DNA from 2 places in the Pseudomonas sp. AC070 genome. Region 1 is predicted to be linked to the other one. Evidence: riboswitches for the same ligand, from Rfam matches in the RefSeq annotation. Region 1 holds a riboswitch; the other holds the start of a gene.
The links. A riboswitch is a leader RNA that binds a small molecule or an ion and turns the genes downstream of it on or off. The one in region 1 is predicted to bind cobalamin.

Region 1 (4,207 bases):
TTCGGTGGTCAGCATGACGATGGGGGTGAACTTGTATTCCGGCCGCGCCTTGAGTGCCTTGACCAGGCCGATGCCGTCGAGATTGGGCATGTTCACGTCGCTGATGATCAGGTTGACCTTTTGCCCGGTCAGCTTGGCCAGCGCATCGCGGCCGTCGACGGCCTCAATCACTTGGTGGCCGGCGCCGGTGAGGGTCATTTTCACCAGTTGGCGCATGGACGATGAGTCATCGACGATCAAAATGGTTTTGGCCATGGGGCAGGGCTCCGTCAGGGCAAGGAAAAGGCGTTAGAAAAAGGTGATGTCGTCTTGCGCAGCGCGGCTTTTGCCGGCTGCACGGCGGCCGCCGCGTTCTTCGTCGGTGGTGAATTGGCTGCGCAGTTCACGCAGCCAGCGCTGCGGGTCGCTGATGATCGGGTCCTGGTTTTGCAGCGCGCTTTGCAAGCGCTGCATGTCGCTTTGCAAGTGGTCGAGCATCTGGTCGGAGCGGTCCTGAAACTGCAGGCTGACGACGATTTCCTGAATGTCGCCCTGGGTGACGCGGGTGTCCTGTTGCAGTTCGAGCGAGCTGTGGGTCAGCTCGTCGAGGTTGGCCGACAGGCCCTGCATGATTTCGCCGGCCACCTGATCGAGGTAACGCAGGTTGCTTTCTTCGCTGGTCGACAGCTGATCGGCCGCGCCAACGGTGGACTGGATGGCTTTGTTGATTTCGCCGACTTTCTCGACCATGCGCTGGCCGGTTTCGGCCGACAGGCTGGACAGCTTGCGCACCTCATCGGCCACTACCGAGAAGCCGCGGCCGTACTCGCCGGCACGCGCCGCTTCGATGGCGGCGTTAAGGGCGAGCAGGTTGGTTTGGCTGGCGATGTCCTGCACGTGCTTGGACATGCTCTGCAATTCGCTGGCGTAGCTGTTCAGGTGGCCGACGGTGGCGAGCAGTTGCTTGCGGTTGTCGCTGGCGGCGTGAAAGGCGCTGGTCACTTCGTCGAGGCGCGCGTTGGCGGTGCGCAGGCTGTCGCCGATGCCGTTGTTGCCGAGCACGCTTTCGGAGCGGTTGAGGGTTTGTTGCAGGCGGTCGACCAGGCTGGCGAAGCGGTCGAAGAGGGCGCTGACGTTACTGCCCAGCAGTTGGCGCACCTGGCCAAGGTTGTCGTTCCAGGTGGGCAACAGCGCAGTGAGCAGCGGTTGGTTGTCCAGGGTCGGCGCGGTTTCTTCAACGTAAACCGGCTCGGCCACGGGCGCCTTGCTCGGCCTAACAAACACGCCGGCCAATGCAGTAACGGCAAGACCGGCACCGGCCAACCACGGCATGGACACGCCCAGGCCAACAAGGCTGATGACAACTCCAAGGTACAGCGCGCTATAGGCCAACACGGCAAATTCCCGACCAGGTTCAAGGTGGGCGAACTATAGGCAGCCGCGCATAACCGAAAAATCGGGGCACCCCCTACACGCTTTGTAGGGGTTTCCCCTATACAGAAGTGCGCCGAGTTGGCGCCCCCCGCCGAATTGACGCTCAACCTGCAACCCTCTAACCTGCCACCCTCGCTTCAGGTGCCGCCATTTGGCGGTGAAACAGGGAAGTCGGTCCCGCTTGTTTTGCACGTGTTGCGCGTACAAAAGAAACGGCACAAGCCGACGCTGCCCCCGCAACGGTAATTGAGCTGAACACCGCACTAGCCACTGTGTTGAACACGGGAAGGCGCGCTGTTCTGTTGGCCATCACTGGCCGCGCTCATTAGCCCGGAGACCGGCCTGTCGCAGTACCACGGCATTGCGGAGGGCTTTGTCTGGCGTCGGGTGATTGCCTGCAATCCCTGCGTCTGCCGTTCTCCGCTAGCCTCAACCACGCCAATGAAAAACCACTGCCGCGCGCTGGGTTTCATGGCCTGGACAATTGATGTTGAAGAGCTGAGACCGCAATGAGCGAATCCGCAGAACGCGACGCCCGCCACAAGGCGCGCATGGCCCGCAAAAAAGCCCTTATCGACGAGAAAATCGCCCAGGCGCAGAACGAATACGGCCTGCTGCTGGTGCACACCGGCAATGGCAAAGGCAAAAGCAGTTCGGCCTTTGGCATGGTGGCGCGGGCCTTGGGCCATGGCATGAAAGTGGGCGTGGTGCAGTTCATTAAAGGCGCGGCCAGTACCGGCGAAGAACGTTTCTTCCGCCGCTTCCCCGAAGAAGTCAGCTACCACGTGATGGGCGAGGGCTACACCTGGGACACCCAGGACCGCCAGCGCGACATCGACAAAGCAGTCGCTGCCTGGGCCGTGGCCAAAGACATGCTCAACGACCCGGCCATCGGCCTGGTGGTGCTGGATGAGCTGAATATCGCCCTGAAACACAACTACCTCGACCTCGACACCGTGCTCGCCGATATCGGCGGCCGCCCGGAATTTCAGCACGTGGTCGCCACCGGCCGTGGCGCGCCGCCTGCGCTCATTGAAGCGGCCGACACCGTGACCGAAATGGCAATGGTCAAGCACGCGTTCAAATCCGGCGTCAAAGCCCAGGCCGGGGTGGAGTTCTGATGCAGAGCCACGCATGCCCGGCGCTGTTGATCGCCGCACCGGCGTCCGGCCAGGGCAAAACCACCGTCACCGCCGCCCTGGCGCGCTTGCACACACGCCAAGGCAAACGGGTGCGGGTATTCAAATGCGGGCCGGATTTTCTCGACCCCATGATTCTCGCCCGCGCCAGCGGTGCGCCGGTGTACCAGCTGGATTTGTGGATGGTCGGCGAAGCGGAAAGCCGCCGCCTGCTCTGGGAAGCCGCCGCCGAGGCTGATCTGATTCTGATTGAAGGCGTCATGGGCCTGTTCGACGGCACGCCATCGGCGGCCGACCTGGCCCGTCACTTCGGCGTGCCGGTGCTGGCCCTGATTGACGGTTCCGGCATGGCGCAAACCTTCGGCGCCATGGCTCACGGCATGGCCACGTACCAGGCCGACCTGCCGTTCTCCGGCGTGCTCGCCAACCGCACCGGCAGCGCCCGCCACGGTGAAATTCTGCGCGACTGCCTGCCGCCTGCCATCAAGTGGTACGGCGCCTTGCCGCGCAGCGCCGCGATTGAACTGCCGAGCCGGCACCTGGGCCTGGTGCAAGCCGAAGAGCTGGAAGACTTGGACGCCCGTCTGGACGCCGCCGCCGACGCCCTGGCCGCCAGCGCCGACACCACGCTGCCGGCGCCGGTGCACTTCGCGCCGCCGCCCACGGCGCGGCATATTGCGCCGTTGCTCAACGGCGTGCGCATCGGCGTGGCGCGCGACACCTCGTTCGCCTTCCTCTACCAAGCCAACCTCGACCTGCTGCGCGAGCTGGGTGCCGAGCTGATCGAATTCTCGCCGTTGCGCGACAGCGCGTTGCCCGAGGTCGATAGCCTGTATTTGCCCGGTGGTTATCCGGAATTGCACCTGCAACCGCTGCAAGCCAACCAGGCCATGCGCGCCGCCATTCATGCCCACCACGCTGCCGGCAAACCGCTGCACGCCGAATGCGGCGGCATGTTGTATCTGCTTGACGCGCTGACCGACAAAGACGGCGCCAGCGGCGAACTGTTGGGCCTGTTGCCTGGCAATGCTCAGATGCATAAAAAGCTCAAAGCGCTGGCCTTGCAGGAAATCGAACTGCCCGAAGGCCGCGTGCGCGGCCATACCTATCACTACTCCGAACTGCACTGCGCCCTGGAGCCGCTGGCCCGTGGCGTGTGCCCGACCTACAAACGCACCAGCGAGGCGGTGTACCGCATCGGCCGGCTGACGGCTTCGTACATTCACTTGTATATGCCGTCCAACCCGGCCGCCGCGGCGGCACTGTTTCTGCCCGGCGCGGCGCCTGCTATCGCCCACGTTCAGCAGAGCGACGAGCAACTGGCATGACGGACCACGCCTACAGCGCCGCTGAGCGCGCGGCCGTGTACCGCGCCATTGCCGAGCGCCGCGACATGCGCCACTTCAGCAGCGGCGAAGTGGCGCCCGAGGTGCTGGCGCGCTTGCTCGAAGCGGCGCACCACGCCCCGAGCGTCGGCCTGATGCAGCCGTGGCGGTTTATCCGCATTACCCGTTCCGAGCTGCGCCATGCCATTCATGCGCTGGTGGAAGAAGAGCGGGTGCGCACTGCCGAGGCGCTGGAACAGCGCGCCGATGAATTTATGCGCCTGAAAGTCGAGGGCATTCGCGACTGCGCCGAGCTGCTGGTGGTCGCCC
Region 2 (4,207 bases), 2.0 Mb from region 1:
CGCAACTGGCCGAGCAGTTTCAGGCGATTGGCGAGCGGGTAGGGCTCGCTGAAAACGGCCGCGAGCGCGCCGATGCATTTCGCCAGCGCCTGGCATCGCTGCAACAGCGCTACCGGCGTGGTGAGCCGCTGCCGGTGTTCTATCAGGTGTGGAATTCGCCGCTGTACACGGTGGGGGCGCAGATCATCAGTGATGCGCTGGGCGTATGCGGGGCGAAAAACGTATTTGCCGACGTGGCGCTGCCAGCGCCGCAGGTGAGCGTCGAAGCGGTGCTGCAGCGTGATCCCCATGTGATTGTCGGCGGCGATCAGGCGCAATTAGAAAGCTGGGCGCGCTGGCCACAGCTCAAGGCGGTGCAGCGTCAGCAGTTGCTGGTGCTGCCCGATAAAGGCATTGAACGGCCGAGTTTGCAGATGCTTGTGGCGACTGAGCGGCTTTGTGAGGCGTTGGCGGGGATGCGTTGAGCGTTGTGGCTGAGCGGAAATGCTGCCCAGCCGCTCTTACAGCAACCGATTTTATAACGCGCTCGGCTCGAAATTCTGGATCCCGAATCGTCGGACCGCCGCCTGCGCGAGGATGACGAAGGTTTATGTCATTTCCCCCGTCATCCTCGCGCATGCGGGGATCCAGAATTGTGGTCTTTACGCAACTCTTTGGCCGCTTATGCAAAAAAGCATCGCGGCTAAAGCCGCTCCCACAGGGGACGCGCGCGCGGTTTATAAAACTGTGGGAGCGGCTTCAGCCGCGATTCCTGCAACCACCTAAATCGCCGGCGTCCACACAAACCCAACTGTCGCCGTACGCCCATCCTCGCGATACCCGTGGTATTCGCCGTCATGGTTGTACAGCGCCCGGCTGTAGTCGTTATCCAGCACGTTATCGACACTGAAATTCAGCGCCAGCTCGCCGGTCGCCTGCCAACTGCTGCGCAGTCCCAGCAGCCCGTATCCGGGCAATTCCCGCGTATTACCCACATCGTCGTAGCTGCCGCTCACGGCTTGCCAATTGGCGCCCACGCTCAGCGCGCCGAAGCGGCGGTCGAGGTCCAGGTTCAGCGTGCGTTTGGCCCGGCGCGGCAGGGCGTGGCCGGTTTCGCGGTCGCGGGCGTCGAGCCAGGTGGCGTTGGCGGAGGCTTGCCAGCCGACCACGTCTCGCTCCAGCGTCAACTCCACGCCTTGTAAGCGCGCGGTGTTGAGGTTCACCGCGCAGTACAAAAACGTCGCCGGGTCGCAGAGCTCGGTGCTGATCAGGTCACGCACGTCGTTACGGTAAGCGGCCAGGCTCCAGCGCGTGGCCAGGTGCTCGCCGCGCAGTTGCAGTTCGTAGGTTTTCGAGTGCTCGGGTGACAGGCCCGGATTGCCGACATAGCCGTTGCCGTCATCCGGCCAGTACAGCTCGTTGTAAGTCGGCGCGCGAAAGCCTTCGCTGTACGAGGCGATCACCGAGGTGCTGTCGCCCACCGGCACGGTCAGCGCGCCGTTCCAGGTGTTCTCGCTGCCGAACTGTTCATTCTTGTCGTGGCGCACGCCCAGCTCGGTGGCGAACCCGTTGCCTTGAAAGCGATGCTGTACGAACGCCGCCTGGTTCCAGCGGGTTTGCTGGTTGTATTCGGTGCTGCTGTGCAACTCGTCCTGATAAAAATCCACCCCGGCGAGCACAGTGTTTTGATCGCCCAGTTGCAGGGTGTTCAGCCACGAAACCGAATCGCGGTAGGTGTTGAACACGCTGACTTCGTCGCTGAGTTTGTCCTGGCTTTTCTGCCGGCTTTCGCTGTGGCCGGCTTCCCAGCGGCTGCTCCAGAGGTCATTGAACTGCGCGTCGACAAAACCGCTGCCGCTGCTGAGGGTGAAGTCGGTGTAGGGCTGCTGTGGATAGCTGAGAAAGGTGCTCATGTCGAAGCGGCCGAAGGGGTTGTCGTACTCGTTGCGGCCGCGCTGGTCGAGCAGGCTGACGCCGCCTTCGACGCGCTCGTTGAATTGGTGACTAAGGTTGAAGCTCAGGGCTTTGTTGCGGTAGGCGTCGTGGTCGCTGTCGGCATCGTACGACTGGCCGGTGCGGTCGCTGCCGACCGTTTCGTCGAGGCTGCCGTTGAGGCTGAAACGCGTCTGTTCATCGCCGCCACTGAGGCCCAGGCTGCGCTGCCAGCTTTGCTGACTTCCAGCGCTGACGGCCAGGCGCGGTTGCAGGCCGCTGTCGCCACGACGGGTAAAAATCTGCACCACGCCGCCAATGGCATCGCTGCCATACAAGGCCGAGCGCGAGCCGCGCACCACCTCGATGCGTTCGATTTGTTCAAGGCTTAGAAACTGCAAACTGGCGCCGCCATCGGAGGCCGAACCGATGCGTTGGCCGTCCACCAGAATCAGGCTTTGAGTGTTGCTGCTGCCGCGAATAAACAGTGAGGTGTTGCTGCCGCGCCCGCCGTTTTGCACCAGCTGCATGCCGGGCACGCGGGTGAGCAGGTCGGTAATGGAGCGGGGCTGCAAGCGTTCGATATCGGTGCGGGTGAACACCGTGGCCGCCGCGGTGGCCTGGTCTAACGGCTCGGCGCTGCGGCCGGAGGTGATGACGGTATCTTGCAGCTTCAGCGCCTGGTCGTTGCTTTGCGCCTGCACTACAACGGGCAGCAGCAACGCGGGCAGGGCGAGATGTCGGTACTTCATGGAGTATTCCTCAAAAGATTTTTGAGGAGGGCATGGCAAGCGTGGCGCGTGAAGGCGCCTGCGCTTGATGGTGCTGCCCTCCGCAACACCAGTCGATTCCATGCAGGCCGGTCTCCGGGCTCTCGACTGAAAGGGCATCCTTTCCTGCCGCGATCACCTTCCCAGGTACAAACCCAGTGGTGTGTCGATCGGGCATGCAGCGTGGCTGCGGTCGATTACCGTTGCGGGGGCAGCGCCGGGATGGCTCCTATGGAGCGCACCGGCTTCCCGTTTAACGCCGGGCTCGTGTGAGCCGGACGCACCTGCGTGGACAAACGCCGCGCACCGTAGCGGTGGCGGCGGGGTGGGTCAAGCGGCGGGGGATCGGTGGGAGAGGCTTCAGTCTTGCTTGCGACGTACCGGTTATGCGCTCGGCTCTGCCTGGCCAAGCCGGCTGGCGGCTTTGTGCAGGTCGAGCACCAACCGCTCCAGAGCACGGGCGGCGAGCTGGGTTTGGTTCGCGGCCTCGGCGCTTTGGCCGGCGCCCGAGCTGATGGTTTGCGCTTGCAGATTGGCGGCTTGCGCCTGGTCGCGCTGCGATTGCATGGCGCGGCTGATTTCGCCGATCTGCGTCTGCATGCCGGCTACTTCCTGGTGAATGCGCTGCAACGCATGGTTCGCCTGCGTGGCTTGGTCAACGCTGGTGCCAACGCTGGTTTGGCATTGCTGCATCGAGCCGACGGCCTGCACGGCTTGCTGACGCATGCTGTGCAGGCTCTGGGCGATGGCGTGCGTGGCCTCGGCGGTGCGCTGGGCGAGGTTGCGCACTTCCTCGGCGACCACGGCAAAGCCACGTCCCGACTCGCCGGCCCGCGCGGCTTCAATGGCGGCGTTGAGCGCCAGCAGGTTGGTCTGCTCGGCGATGCCGCGAATGGTTTCGCTGATGCTCTGCACCGCCACCGTGTGTTGGCTCAGGCCTTCGATGGTGCGGGTGGCATCGCTGACCAGGCTGGCCAGGCGGCTGATTTGTTCGGTGGTTTGCTGCACCACGCTGGCGCCTTCCTTGGCCAGTTGCAGCGCTTGTTGCGAAGCATGTTCGCTGCCCAGGATGTGCTCAGTCATGGCGCTGATGCTGTGACTAACCCCTTGGGTAGCTTCGGCGGTCGCTTGGGCGGCGCTGTTCTGCTGGTTCGCGCACAGGCTGACGGTGCTGGAGGTCTGGTTGAGCGCGGCGCTGGTGTGGTGCAACGCGCTACCGGCAGAAACGATGCTCTGCATGGTGTCGTCCATTTTGTCGACGAAGCTATTGACCCAGCCCGCCAGCGAGCCGGTTTCATCGGCTTGCAACTGGTTTGCGCTGAAGCGGTTGCTCAGCGGCGCGCCACACTCGGCGGTGTCCAGAAAGAAGTCGCACAGCGCCTGCAATTTCTGGCTGCGCGGACGCAGGCTGAAGTACCAGAAATTGAACAACACCAGCGCGCTCACGCCAAACAGCGCCCAAGGCAAATGTTCACCTTGCCAGCCCAGGCCGGCGTGGGCGCCGTACAGCAACGCGGCGGCGACCC

Region 2: it holds a riboswitch for cobalamin, as region 1 does, so the genes downstream of both, ACZZ0Q_RS20285 (TonB-dependent receptor domain-containing protein) here and cobO (cob(I)yrinic acid a,c-diamide adenosyltransferase) in region 1, are expected to answer to the same signal.

Annotation. Positions count from the first base shown of each region.
Region 1 covers NZ_OZ409871.1:2,550,295-2,554,501, forward strand. Annotated here, with positions in the region: gene ACZZ0Q_RS11410 (response regulator) at 1-255, opposite strand, end outside; gene ACZZ0Q_RS11415 (methyl-accepting chemotaxis protein) at 289-1,311, opposite strand; cobalamin riboswitch at 1,536-1,773, shown strand; gene cobO (cob(I)yrinic acid a,c-diamide adenosyltransferase) at 1,923-2,534, shown strand; gene ACZZ0Q_RS11425 (cobyrinate a,c-diamide synthase) at 2,534-3,880, shown strand; gene bluB (5,6-dimethylbenzimidazole synthase) at 3,877-4,207, shown strand, end outside.
Region 2 covers NZ_OZ409871.1:4,532,400-4,536,606, reverse strand. Annotated here, with positions in the region: gene ACZZ0Q_RS20290 (cobalamin-binding protein) at 1-464, shown strand, start outside; gene ACZZ0Q_RS20285 (TonB-dependent receptor domain-containing protein) at 762-2,663, opposite strand; cobalamin riboswitch at 2,752-2,984, opposite strand; gene ACZZ0Q_RS20280 (methyl-accepting chemotaxis protein) at 3,066-3,764, opposite strand.